DNA from 3 places in the Rhodococcus sp. B50 genome. Region 3 is predicted to be linked to each of the others. Evidence: riboswitches for the same ligand, from Rfam matches in the RefSeq annotation. Region 3 holds a riboswitch; each other region holds the start of a gene.

Region 1 (4,525 bases), on a different contig from region 3:
CTTGGTCGGCGCCGTCACCGAACCTGGCCCGAATGTCTTGGGAGATGCGCATGGAGCAGAACTTCGGCCCACACATCGAGCAGAAGTGCGCGGTCTTGGCCGGTTCAGCCGGAAGGGTCTCGTCATGGAACTTCTCGGCCGTATCCGGATCCAGTGATAGAGCGAACTGATCCCGCCACCGAAACTCGAAACGCGCCTTCGACAACGCGTCATCACGCTCGACCGCACCCGGATGGCCCTTGGCGACGTCGGCGGCGTGAGCGGCGATCTTGTACGTGATAACTCCGGTCTTCACGTCGTCCCGATTCGGCAGTCCCAGATGCTCCTTCGGGGTGACGTAACACAGCATCGCCGTGCCGTAGCGGGCGATCTCGGTAGCCCCGATCGCGGAAGTGATGTGATCATAGCCCGGAGCAATGTCGGTCACCAGCGGCCCCAGTGTGTAGAAAGGCGCTCCATGACATAACTTCTGCTGCCGCTCCACATTTTCCCGCACCAGATGCATCGGAACATGGCCAGGACCTTCGACCATCACCTGAACGTCATAAGCCCAGGCACGGGTGGTCAGTTCGGCAAGGGTGTCCAACTCGGCATACTGCGCGGCGTCGTTGGCGTCGGCGATCGACCCGGGCCGCAACCCGTCGCCGAGGGAGAATGCGACGTCGTAGCGACCGAAGATCTCGCACAGTTCGTCGAAGTGGGTGTAGAGAAAATTCTCTTCGTGATGGGCGAGACACCAACCGGCCATAATCGAACCCCCTCGGGAGACGATGTCGGTGAGCCGCTCGGCCGTCAGCGGTACGTATCGCAGCAGCACCCCGGCGTGGATGGTCATGTAGTCCACGCCCTGCTCACACTGCTCGATCACGGTGTCGCGGAAGATCTCCCACGTCAGCGCGTCGGCCTGGCCGGCGACCTTCTCCAGGGCCTGGTAAATCGGCACCGTGCCGATCGGCACCGGGGAGTTGCGGATGATCCACTCTCGGGTGGTGTGGATATCTTCGCCGGTGGACAGGTCCATCACTGTGTCCGCGCCCCAGCGGGTGGCCCAGCGCATCTTGTCGACTTCGTCGACGATGGAGCTGGTCACCGCTGAGTTGCCGATGTTGGCATTGATCTTCACCAGGAAGGACTTGCCGATGATCATCGGCTCGGACTCGGGATGGTTGACGTTGGCCGGGATGATTGCCCGCCCTGCCGCCACCTCCGAGCGCACCAGTTCCACGTCGCAGTTCTCCCGCAGTGCCACGAACCGCATCTCCTGGGTGACGATCCCGGCCCGGGCATAGTGCATCTGCGTGACCGTCCGGCCGGTCTTCGCTCGTACCGGGACAGGTCGGGGCCCCTTCCACTCCCGGGACGCCTCTCCACGCCGCACCGCCGAGCGGCCATCGTCGAGCAGATCCCGCTCTCGCCCCGAGTAGTGCTCGACGTCGCCGCGAGCAGCAATCCAGTCGGCGCGCGCCGGCGGGAGCCCGACCAGCGGGTCGCTGCCGGGCCCTGCAGTGCGGTAGACCCGCAACGGCGGGTTCGGCACCCCGCCGGGAGAGTCGTCCAAACGGATCTCCGTGACAGGCACACGCACGTCGTGTTCCTCGTCGTGGACATAGCTCAGGGCATGCGAATTGGATGCACTCATCGGAATCGTTCCTACTTCCTTCGCCGGCATTACCCGGGCAGGTTCGACGGTCGCAGGCTGCCTCAGCCCGATCTCAGCCCCTGCAATAGGGCTCCCGTGGGGACGGCACCGACCCTAACACCCGCCTCGTCCCACTGCAGATGTAGCTGCCCCTGCCCTCCGAGGCCGCGAGCTCGGCCCCTCCTTTACGAGCTGCAAGGAGGTACTCTTCTATATGTCATTGACTGCTGACTCGAGGAGACCGGGACCTTGTCCGCACAGCTGGCCTTCGATGCCCTCGCCGACCCTGTACGGCGAGCCATTCTCACTGTGCTGGCAGAGCGCGATGAATGCAGTGTGAACGAACTGGTCGAACAGATCGACAGCGTGGGACGCACCGGGGTCTCGAACCACCTCCGAATCCTGCGGCATGCGGGATTGGTCACCGAACGTAAGGTTGGCCGCTTCCGCTTCTATTCGGTCGACCCCGCCGGTCCCGCCCGGGACGTCATCGCGATGTTGCACGACTTGTTCCGAGGAGCGCTGGCAGATGCCGTGGAGGCCGCAGACCGCACCGCTATCACCGACACAACCTTGCGACGCGCATAGCTTCCAGGGAACACGGTGACCCAGCTCGTACTGCACGCGGAAGAGTGGACCGCATCCCCACCCTCGGCGGCCTACAGTCTTTTCGGAGCAGGCGCGGAGGCGGGATGGCTGTTCGGCGCGGTATGCGATCGGGTCGAACCCGGTGCCGCCGTGCGTATGGCGGTCCACCTCAGCGGTTCCGGAGCAAAGCCGATCGAAATCCTCGGCCGTATTGCTGCCGCACGTCCGCATGCGTACCTCGATATCGTGCACGACCAGCCTTGGCGAGGGCGTATCAAACTCCGTTTCGAAGCCGCAAATGGTGGCACGAGGGTTCGGCTTATCGCCGAACTCGACCAGCCTGGATTGGAATGGCTGATGCGCCGTCGAGGGTTCCCCACCTCTCAAAACGCCTCTTCCCGTCCCCGTTTGGGCTTGTTGACGTCGAAATCCGGACCCGGCAGTCTTTTCGCCACCTCAATCGACAACGCTGCCATGCTGGCACTGGAGGAAATCAATGCTGAGGGCGGTATCCACGGCCGTCCAGTCGAGTTGATCGTGGGTGATGACGCCACAGACCCGGAGACCGGCGTCATGGAAGCGCGGCGACTCGTCCAGGCAGGTTGCCGGACCATCCTGGTCGCCGCCACATCGGCTACCTACACCGCCGTTGCCGAGGCACTCAGCGATGCACCCGTGCTGCTGGTGCAGCCGGTCATGAACGAAGGAGGGAGCGGCGATCGTCTCCGTCTCCAGCTCGGTGAGCGGCCGGACGACCAGTTGGCAGCAGCCGTGAAGCCGCTCATGCGGATGGAGGGGGTGCGACGATGGTTTCTGGCCGGTGACGATTATTGTTGGCCCCGCACGACACACGGCTTGGCTCGCCAACTGTTGCCCCGGTACGGCGCCCGAGTCGTCGGAGAAAAGTTCGCGTCCATGGGGACTCGAGACTTCGCCCCGATCATCGAAGCGATCCAGAAATCGGGTGCCGACATCGTACTGTCGACCTTCGACGGAGCTGATGCTGTTGCCTTCGAACGGCAGTGCTATGCAATGGGATTGCGGGATCAGTGCATTACACTTGCGCCGGCCTTGGAAGAGTCCACGCTGACGTATATCGGCGACGAAGCGGCCCGTGGCCTCTACACCGTCTCGGGGTACTTCCAAAGATTGCAAACGGATGGCAACGCCTCGCTTCTGAAGAGGTACCAGGCGGAGTTCGGTCCTTGGGCACCGCCGCTGTCGACGTTGAGCGAGTCTGTATTCGAGGCAGTTCACATATGGTGGCAGGCGGCCCGGAAAGCCGAGTATAGCGAGCGGATCGCCGCAGCAATGCGTCACGGCGAGTTTCAGCTACCTCGGGGCACCGTTACTTTGAGCGAGGACCGACTCAGACAGCAGCTCTATTTGACGAAAGCGACTGGCACGGAACTGTATCCCGCCATCGGGTAAGTTCGAGACCACGATTTCTGGTACCGAAGTCCAGGGTATGCGTCTTGATCACCTCGACGTGGTTGCGTCCGCCTACCGCTTCGATCTTCGGCGGGCGGATGCGAAACCTCCGGGACCGCCGTGTGCACCTCTCAGGTCGTCTATGCATCAGTGTCGTCAGGATTGCTTCCGACTACGATCAGGCTCCGCGTCATCGCTGTTTGGCGCGATGTCGATCCCGGTCAAGGCGACGATGACGGCTGCCAGATCCTCCTCTGTCGGATCGGGACCGGATGCGGAGGTCGAGACTTTCTGCCCCGGTGAGGTCTGGTTCCCTCTCGGGGGTGGCTCTGGCTTCATTCTCCATCCTCCTTTGTGCACGTCTCACTGCGGCACATCTGGCCACAGTTCAGCATCTTATGAGATACCTCCGAATGCAGACGGTTCACCGCTCCTTCCGACAGGAATAGACGAGCGTCTTCCAGTAGCCGAAGCGGGCAGCAGTGTGGTTGAATTTGTTGCCGTCGGCGCTGTCGACGGCAGAATGAATGCGCAGCAATTGAACTCAGGTTGGCGACCAACTGCTGGGCTGTCCATAGCGCGTCGGGGCAATACAAGCAAGAACAAGAATGACTGCCACAACGCTGTGCCGACACACGCGAGTGCGGCGCTCCACTGTACGCAGCCCGTCCACAGGATCGGTCTCCAAGATCGCGCCTCCAAACGGCTGACGGGGAGGTTCACTTCCTCCACGGAGCGACTCGCGCTGACGCCGCTACGTCCGGACAGCCCGCAGCTCGGATCGCCCTGTCCGGCGGTAACAAAACGGTACACGTCATTAGGTCATGACGTATTGACGCATTAGGCGAGGGCGCATAGGGTTGGTGA
Region 2 (4,525 bases), 2.7 Mb from region 3:
TCGATGTGATCCAGAAGCCATGGAGTCGTAGAAACACAATCGCTACCGTTGATGGCGATCGAGTGCCCCGAAACGGGCGAATGGAAGTGAGAGATCATGGGCAGCTCTCCAGCCCCTGAGCGAACAGCCGAATATCCCAGACCTTCGCACACCCTCCTTCATCTCACCGATACACACCTCGTCGGTGGAGACGAACTCCTCTACGGCACCGTCGACGCCGACACTCGCCTCGGACTGATCCTCGAGGACATCCGTGCCTCGCAGGTCCGTCCCGACGCTCTGGTGTTCACCGGCGACCTCGCCGATCGCGGTCAACCCGACGCCTACCGCAAGCTCCGCGGTCTCGTCGAGCCGCTGGCAGCGGCGCTCGGCGCCGAGATCGTCTGGGCCATGGGTAACCATGACGACCGGGCCGTTTTCCGAGAAGAACTCCTGGACGAAGCGCCCGCCGGCACGCCCATCGACGAAGTCCGCATGATCGGCGGGCTGCGGATCATCACGCTCGACACTTCGGTTCCGGGTCACCACCACGGCGAAGTCTCTGCCGAGCAGCTCGCCTGGCTGGCCGACGAGCTCTCGACACCCGCCCCGTTCGGTACCGTTCTCGCACTGCATCATCCGCCGGTGCCGAGCGTCTTCGACATGGCCGTGCTCGTCGAGCTCCGCGACCAAGCGGGCCTCGCCGAAGTGCTGCGCGGCACCGATGTGCGCGCCATCCTCGGCGGCCACCTGCACTACTCGACCTCGGCCACGTTCGCGGGCATCCCGGTGTCCGTCGCCTCGTCGACCTGCTACACGCAGGATCTGAACGTTCCGGTGGGGTCGCAGCGCGGACACGACGGCGCTCAGGGGTTCAACCTGGTGCACGTCTACCCGGAGACCATCGTTCACTCGGTGGTGCCCAGCGGAAGCTACGCCACCACCGGTCGACCCCATTCCGCGGAGGACACCGTGCGGCGACTCGCCGAAGCCGGCATCCGCATACCGGAGAACCCCGACCTCATCGTTCGCGTCTGATCGGACTCGGCGGGACCGGAGCAGTCCCGCCGAGTTCTCGCGTCAGCCGGGATAGTCGGCTTCCCAGGGCGCCGGAATCGGGTAGTACCGCTCGAGGAACTGCGTGACCTTCGCGGTGCGCAGCTCCAGGTCGACCTCGGGCGTGCTGCCGTCGTTGAGGCAGAACAGGTCGAGATTACGGCGCGCCAGGATCGTGTCCAGGCGGCGCAGCCCGGTCTTCACCGTGGTGTCGACGTACTCCACCTTCGCCGTCGTCTGCTGCACCGCACGGCCGGTCAACAGTGTGTAGTAGTGGTAGAAGGAATTCGTCACCGAGATGTTGTCGGCCGCCCGGAACGGGCTCGCCGCCGTCGCCGCGAACTCGTCCGCGAACTCGCGCTCCATCTCCGCCATGATCGACCTGCGCAGCGGGACCGGTGTGTGTTCGAGGTGCCGAGTGATGGTGACCCCGAAGCGGTCCTGCAGGAGTTTGCGGTTCATTCGGGCGGAGTTCTCGAACCCGCTGCGCGACGCGTTGTTTCGGCCGAGGCCGATCCGCACGTCGCACTCTATGAACTTGCCGACACCGCCGCCGGAGAAGAACAGGCTCGGGCTCACCCGTCGACCGAAGAACATGTCGTCGTTGGAGTACAGGAAATGCTCGGACAGTCCCGGGATGTGGTGCAGCTGCGCCTCGACCGCCATCGAGTTGTAGGTGGGCAGCGCGGACGGATCGGTGAAGAACTCCTCGCTGCGCACGAACGTCACGCGCGGATCGTCGGCGAGCCAAGCCGGTCGCGGCGAGTCGGTAGCGACGAAGATCCGCCGCACCCAGGGCGCATACATGTGGACCGAACGCAGGGCGTACTTGAGTTCGTCGATCTGCCGATAGCGCGCCGGCGAGTCGTCACCTTCGCCGACGACATAGTTCTGCATGAGCTTCGCGCGCTTGGCCTGGAACGACTTCGACGACCCGTCGACCCACGAGAACACGAGGTCGATCTCGAACGGGATATCGCCGGGATGCCGGTCGAACATCCCTTCGATGGTCGGCCACAATTGCCCGTACCGTTCCACGGTCGTCCGACGCATCTCGTCGCGCAGTGCGGTCGTGCGGGTGAGAGCGTTCGGGCGAGGCATGATCACCTCGTCGTCGGTGTAGGTCCACAGTTCGATCTCCACGCCGTTCGACGCACCGTAGCGCAACCCGCTGGTGAGCTCGACCCGCGGTCGGAACAGCCGGAACACCCGGTCCTTCTTGTCACGCGACAGGCGTCCGTCCGCGACGAGGACCGAGCGTCGCTTCGAACCGACGGCCTTCGAGTAGAAGGGCTCGCCGGCGCACCCCTCGGCCAGGGCGGCACGCAGCCTCGTACGGTCGGACCGATCGATCGCCAGGATCGGACGTTCGCTGTCGTCGCGCACGAGGAGGTAGTCGATGCGTGCCCGGTCGAGCACGCGGCGCAGGAACAGCACGTCCTCGATCTGCGCCTCGTCGGGCGTGGTCGTGGTGATGGGGATCGCGTAGCGATCCTCGAACCACACGACGTCCTCGTGTCTCGAGGGTCCGGGAACCGGGGTGCGGTCGAGTGGCGGGGCGTCTCCGACCTGCTGAGAAAGGGAGACATAGGGAGCGTTGTAGGGGGCCGGCGAGTGCGTCGGAATCTCCTTTCACGGGTCGGGACAGGAAAGGCCCATTTTAACGCCGATCTGAGCTAAGTTCCCGCGTCGGTGGTGTGACGATCTGATGAATGCCGGCGCCGACGGTCTCGGAGGGGTCGAGATCCCGAGGTGTAACCTGTGCGCAGGACTCGACACGGGGTGCCGGAAACGGCTGAGAGAACACCCGTCGAACCTGATCTCGATTATGCGAGCGAAGGGATGCCGAGCCGGCGACAGGCCTGAGGTCTGTTGCCCTCACGCACCCTTCCCCACACAGGGAAGGCACAGAAATGTCATTGCAGAACCAGGTCGTCCTTATCACCGGTGCCGGTCGCGGTCTCGGCCAGAGCATCGCGCAGGCGTTCGCCGACGAAGGAGCCGCAGTCGTTCTCGACTACCGACGCAGCGGTGAGAGCGCCCACGAACTGGCCGACAAGATCGGATCCGGGCGGGCCGTCGCACTGAAGGCCGACGTCACCGACCGCGGCGAGGTCGAGTCGCTGTTCGCACAAGCTCGCGAGCACTTCGGACGTCCCGTCACCACGGTCGTCAACAACGCACTGCCCGACTTCTCGTTCAACGGCGACGCCCGCGCCAAGGCAGACGAGATCGGATATGCCGCCTTCGGTGCGCAGTTCGACGGAGTCGTCGGCGGTGCCGTCAACGTCATCCAGGCCGCGCTGCCGGGCATGCGGGAAGCCGGGCGCGGCAGCGTCGTCAACATCGGCACCAATCTGTTCCAGCATCCGGTGGTCCCGTACCACGACTACACCGCAGCCAAGGCCGCGCTGCTGTCGCTGACCCGCACCTTCGCCGCCGACCTCGGCCCCGACGGGATCCGCGTCAACATGGTCTCCGGCGGTCTGCTGCGCACGACCGACGCATCGTCGGCGACACCGGAGGCGGTGTTCGACCTCATCGCGTCGTCGACGCCACTGCGGAAGGTCACCACCCCCGAGGATTTCGCGGCCGCGGTGCTGTTCTTCGCATCCGACTGGTCGCGGGCGGTTACGGGGCAGAACCTGGTGGTCGACGGGGGACTGGTGATGAACTGATGCCCGGACCGCGCACCCTCCACCTCAACGCCTTCCTCTACGGCGTCGGGCACCACTCGTCGGCATGGCGGCATCCCGACTCCGCCGCCGAACGCATCGGCGACATCACGTATTTCGAGGAACTGGCCCGCACCGCCGAACGAGGACGCCTCGACGCCGTGTTCTTCGCGGACGGTCACAGCGTCAACCCGAAGTACACGGCGGGCACCACCTGGTTCCTCGAACCGCTCACCGCGCTGGCGGCGATGGCGCGCGCGACCGAGCACATCGGTCTGGTCACCACCGTCTCGGCGAGCTTCTTCACGCCGTTCCACGCTGCGCGGATGCTGGCCTCGCTCGACCACATCAGTGGTGGCCGCGTGGGAGCCAATATCGTCACCTCGATGTTCGACGACGAAGCGCGCAACCACGGATTCGACGCGCTCCCGCCGCACGCGGAGCGGTATGCGCGGGCGGAGGAGTTCATCGACGTGCTGTGCGCACTGTGGGATTCGTGGGACGACGGCGGTGTCCTCGTCGACCGGGCCGGCGGCGCATTCCTGGACTCCGACGCGATCCGTCCGATCCATCACCGGGGCAAGCACTTCCGCGTCGACGGTCCCCTGACCGTGCCGCGGTGCCCGCAGGGCCGTCCCGTGCTGTTCCAGGCGGGCGCCTCGGAGACCGGACGCAACCTCGCGGCCCGCCACGCCGAGGCCGTCTACTCCGTCGCGTGGGACATGACGGCGGCGCTCGACTACGCCACCGACCTGCGTGCACGCATCGCCTCCGTCGGCAGGGACGCCGGTTCGGTCGCCATCCTGCCGGGGCTC
Region 3 (4,525 bases):
GGGGACTCGTCGAGCGGGCCGTCGAAGGCGGTTCCTGTGCAATTGTCATGCCCGGGGATCGTACAGACCGAACGGTATCCGGTCGCGGAATAATCGGAACCGTCCTGAACACCAAGGTGCTCAGGGGTTTCCCGTAGCGGTCACGGTTCCATCGGTGAAGATGCCTGGGCCCAGAAGCGTTTCGGGATCCGTCCGGCGTGCCGCGCCCGGAATCCCGCTTCGACGGCGTGCCGCATCGCCGAGGCCATCAACGCGGGATCCTTCGCGCGGGTGACGGCGGTGGCGAGCAGGACTGCGTCGCACCCGAGTTCCATCGCGAGCGCGGCGTCGGAGGCGGTTCCGATCCCTGCGTCGAGGATCACCGGCACGCCCGCCGCCTCGACGATCATCTCGATGTGGTGCGGGTTCGAGATACCGAGACCTGTGCCGATCGGCGAGCCGAGCGGCATCACCGCGGCACATCCGACGTCCTCGAGGCGTCGCGCCAGGACCGGGTCGTCGGTCGTGTACGGCAGGACGACGAAGCCGTCGTCGACGAGTTGTTCGGCCGCCGAGACGAGTTCGATGGCGTCGGGCAGCAGTGTCCGTTCGTCGGCGATGACCTCGAGTTTCACCCAGTCGGTTTCCAGTGCTTCCCGGCCGAGCTGCGCGGTCAGCACCGCTTCCTTCGCGCCGCGGCAACCGGCCGTGTTCGGCAGCGGTTCGATATCGAGGCGGCGAAGCAGATCGAGGACACCGGTTCCGGAGGCCGCGTCGACACGGCGCATCGCGACGGTGGTGAGCTCGGTGCCCGACGCGACGAGCGCCTCCTCGAGCACGGCCAGGTTCGCCGCACCGCCGGTACCGGTGATCAGCCGCGATCCGAAGGTGCGGCCGGCGATGGTCAGTTCCGGCAGGTCGGCGCCGGGATCGCGTGTGTCAGCCACCCTGGACCGCCGTGAGGATCTCGACGTTCGCACCCCGGGACACCGGCTCCGACCAGCGTCCTCGCGGGCACACGACACCGTCGACGGCGACCGCGATCCCCTTCTCGGGCAGACCGAGCTCGTTGAGCAGCTGCGACACCGTCGGCGCCGCGTCGTAGTACTTGTCCTCACCGTTGACGGTGATGCCCACGGACACCTCGTTCGTCATCCCACACTCGCTTCCGTAATTCGTCGGGGACAGGCGTGTTTCGCATCGGCCAGCGACCGCCCGCCGAGTTCGGCGAGCACCGCGTCGACGGTGAGCGGCGTGAGCAGCACACCGTTGCGACCGTGCCCGGTCGCGGCGACGACACGATCGGAGACCCGGCCGATCAGCGGCAGATTGTCGGGGGTCATCGGGCGCAGGCCCGCGCTCGCCTCGGACAGTTCGTACTCGCCGAGCGCCGGAAAGATGATCTCGGCATCGGAGATCAGATCGCGCACGCCCGCCACCGTGACCTGCGTGTCGGACGCTTCGTACTGCGTCGCCCCCACCACGAGACCGTCGTGGCGCGGAACCAGATAGGCGGGGCGCCCGTGGACACTCGCGCGCACGGTGCGCTGCGGCGGCGGGGTCGCGCCCGGCCGCACCCGCAGGCGCAGGATCTCGCCCTTGACCGGGCGGACCGGAAGGTCCGGCCACAGACGTGCCGAAGCCACCCCGGCCGCGAGCACCACCTGGTCGTCCGGCAGGTCGGCCAGGTCGTGCACGGCGGCGCCCGAGAAACGGACCCCGGCGCCGGTCGCCGCGACATGCAGGGCGTCTACGAGCGCACGGTTGTCGACCGACGACTCGGTGGGGGCGAGCAGCCCGAGACGGACCTTCGGGCCCAGGGACGGCTCGAACTCCCGGATCTCGGCGCGGGAGAGCAGTTGCATCTCGTGCCCCTGCTCCCCCACCCATTCGGCGACGGTCCGCAGGTCGGCCGCATCGGCCGCGTCGAGCGCGACGGTCAGGGACGCCTCGGCGGTGAACACGTCGACGCCGGTCTCCGTGCGCAGCGCCTCCGCGAAGCCTGGCCAGCGGTCGAGAGAGGCCGCACCCAGGGACAGGACGTGGTCCTCACCGGGCCAGCCCTCGGACAACGGTGCCAGCATTCCTCCGGCCACCCACGAGGCTCCGCTACCGGGGTTCGGGTCGTGCACGGTCACGACGTGCCCCGCGCGGGCCGCGCGCCATGCGATCGACAGCCCGATCACTCCGCCACCCACGACGGCCACAGTTGCCATTGGTCCACCTCACTCCCTGCGCCGGCATGATCCGGGTCAGGTCATAACGGTCGGGGCCGGCAGGCCCCCTCTCAGCCCCGCGATCCCCGGGACTCCCGTGTCGTCACTTTCGCCCTAGAGGCTACCGTCTTGTCCGTGACCACCTATCGCGGCAACCATCCCGACCCGCGCGGCCGACTCGCGACCGCCCGGCTGTACCTGTGCACCGACGCCCGCCGGGACACCGGCGACCTCGCACGGTTCGTCGAGGAGGCCCTCGCCGGTGGGGTCGACATCGTCCAGTTGCGCGACAAGGACTCGGCCGGCGAGAAGAAGTTCGGACGGCTCGAGGCACGCGACGAGCTCGCCGCCCTCGAGATCATCGGCGAGGCGTGCGCGCGCCACGGAGCGCTCCTCGCCGTCAACGACCGCGCCGACATCGCGCTCGCAGCGGGCGCCGACATCCTGCACCTGGGTCAGGGCGACCTGCCGGTGCGGCACGCGCGGCAGATCCTCGGCGACGAGATCGTCATCGGCCGTTCGACGTCGAGCCGGGCGCAGGCCGCGCTCGCCGACATCGAGGAGGGCGTCGACTACTTCGCGTCCGGACCGGTATGGGACACCCCGACCAAGCCGGGCCGTACCGCCGCGGGGCTGGAGGTGACGCGCGAGGTCGCACAGTCGCAGCCGGCACGACCGTGGTTCGCGATCGGCGGGATCGACCTCGAGCGGCTCCCCGAGGTGCTCGACGCCGGTGCTACGCGAGTCGCGGTGGTCCGGGCGATCACGAAGGCAGACGATCCGCGGGCAGCCGCGGCTGCACTGAAGGCGGCTCTGCCGGCCTGAGCGTCGGTACAGCAGGCGGCTCTGCCGGCCTGAGCGTCGGTACAGCAGGCAGCTCTGCCGGCCTGAGGGCTACAGCCAGCCCAGCACGGCCGAGGGTGACATCGCGATCGTGCCCTCGGGCAACCGCGCGCGCAGGCCACGATCCGCGGTGACCACGACCGTCACCCCCGGGTCGACCACAACCGTCACGCCGGGATCGACCACGGCCGTCGCGATCGCGGCGAGCCGGGCCAGTTCGTCGTCGCCGCTGCCGTCCGCGGTGTGCACCGGGATCCGGACGTCGTCGATCGTCGCGTCGCGGGCGTGCCCTTCGAGGACCGCCTCGACGCGGGGCACCCAGCCGAACGAGCCGTCGGGAAATTCGACGGTGCGGGGCAGCGCCGCGGCGAGGTCGGCGAGCAGGGCATCGGTCGCACCGGGGCGGTCGCGCCACCACCCGGTGGGGCCACTGGCCCCGAGCACGTTCGCCGTGTCGAGCAGCATGCGCACCGGTGAGGTACGCAGCAACGGCCACGCCTCGGCGAAGCCGCTGTGCAGCGGCATCGTCTCGACGTCCGGTTCCGGCACCCAGCGCAGTTCGGTGCTCTCCTGGTTGAGGCTGGTCACGAGCGTCTCGGTCGCATCGGCGACGACGGTGGTGTAGGTCCACCCACCGGCGAGACCGGAGGTGACGCGTTCGGCTCGCACCGTCACGGCCTCGACGTCGATCCCGGCCTCCTCGTGCGCCTCCCGCACGGCTGCGTCGACGGTGCTCTCGTGCGAGTCGCGGGCACCACCGGGAAGGGCCCAGGTCCCACCCTGGTGCGACCATGCCGCCCGGTGCTGCAGGAGTACCGCGGGGCGACCGTCCGCCAGCGGAGCGCGCAGCAGCAGGCCTGCGGCGCCGTGTCGTCCCCAGCGCTTCTCGCCGTCCGGGCCGACCGCCCAGCCGTCGCCGTCTCCACGCATTGCGTCCGCCTCTCCGATCCACCTCGCCCGGACCTGTGCCCGGTACCGGATCCCGCCGTCCGTGGACGGCAACAATACCGCCGGGCTGCTTATATGCTCCCCTCAGACCGCTCGACACGAAGAAGGGAGCGCCCGGTGGACGTGCGGATCACCCCTCCCTTCGCTCCCATCGAGAGCCACGTGCGCGAGACCGCGGGTACGGACGATCCGGACGCCCGTTTGAACGGCTTCCGCGCCCTGCTGCGTTCGACCCCGGTCCGGTTGCTGATACTCGGGGCGGTGCTCACGGTGTTGCTCGTGGCCTCGGCCGCGGTGTCCGCCACCACCGTCGCCGGCCGGCAGGCCACCCACGACCGTCTCCTCATGTCCGTCGAACCGCTCGCGAGCGCGGCCCAGAATCTCTACAGCGCGCTCTCGGTGGCCGACGCCGCCGCTGTGACGGGATTCATCTCGGGCGGGCTCGAACCGGAGGCGGTGCGGAGTCGCTACATCAGGGCCACCGACGAGGCGGCGGAATATCTCGTCATCGCAGCGACGGGCCTGACGGACGCCGACCG

The links. Region 3 has a riboswitch for thiamine pyrophosphate ahead of thiO (glycine oxidase ThiO). Riboswitches for the same ligand answer to the same signal wherever they lie in the genome.
Region 1: it holds a riboswitch for thiamine pyrophosphate, as region 3 does, so the genes downstream of both, thiC (phosphomethylpyrimidine synthase ThiC) here and thiO (glycine oxidase ThiO) in region 3, are expected to answer to the same signal.
Region 2: it holds a riboswitch for thiamine pyrophosphate, as region 3 does, so the genes downstream of both, GON09_RS10620 (3-oxoacyl-ACP reductase) here and thiO (glycine oxidase ThiO) in region 3, are expected to answer to the same signal.

Annotation. Positions count from the first base shown of each region.
Region 1 is NZ_WPAG02000003.1:308,311-312,835, forward strand. Features, by position in the region: gene thiC (phosphomethylpyrimidine synthase ThiC) at 1-1,639, opposite strand, end outside; TPP riboswitch at 1,638-1,747, opposite strand; gene GON09_RS25870 (ArsR/SmtB family transcription factor) at 1,889-2,227, shown strand; gene GON09_RS25875 (substrate-binding protein) at 2,243-3,658, shown strand.
Region 2 is NZ_WPAG02000002.1:2,258,417-2,262,941, reverse strand. Features, by position in the region: gene GON09_RS10630 (phosphodiesterase) at 97-1,017, shown strand; gene GON09_RS10625 (stealth family protein) at 1,060-2,541, opposite strand; TPP riboswitch at 2,804-2,895, shown strand; gene GON09_RS10620 (3-oxoacyl-ACP reductase) at 2,949-3,713, shown strand; gene GON09_RS10615 (LLM class flavin-dependent oxidoreductase) at 3,713-4,525, shown strand, end outside.
Region 3 is NZ_WPAG02000002.1:4,948,541-4,953,065, reverse strand. Features, by position in the region: gene GON09_RS23030 (thiazole synthase) at 141-926, opposite strand; gene thiS (sulfur carrier protein ThiS) at 919-1,134, opposite strand; gene thiO (glycine oxidase ThiO) at 1,131-2,195, opposite strand; TPP riboswitch at 2,192-2,304, opposite strand; gene thiE (thiamine phosphate synthase) at 2,331-3,020, shown strand; gene GON09_RS23010 (NUDIX hydrolase) at 3,090-3,968, opposite strand; gene GON09_RS23005 (hypothetical protein) at 4,104-4,525, shown strand, end outside.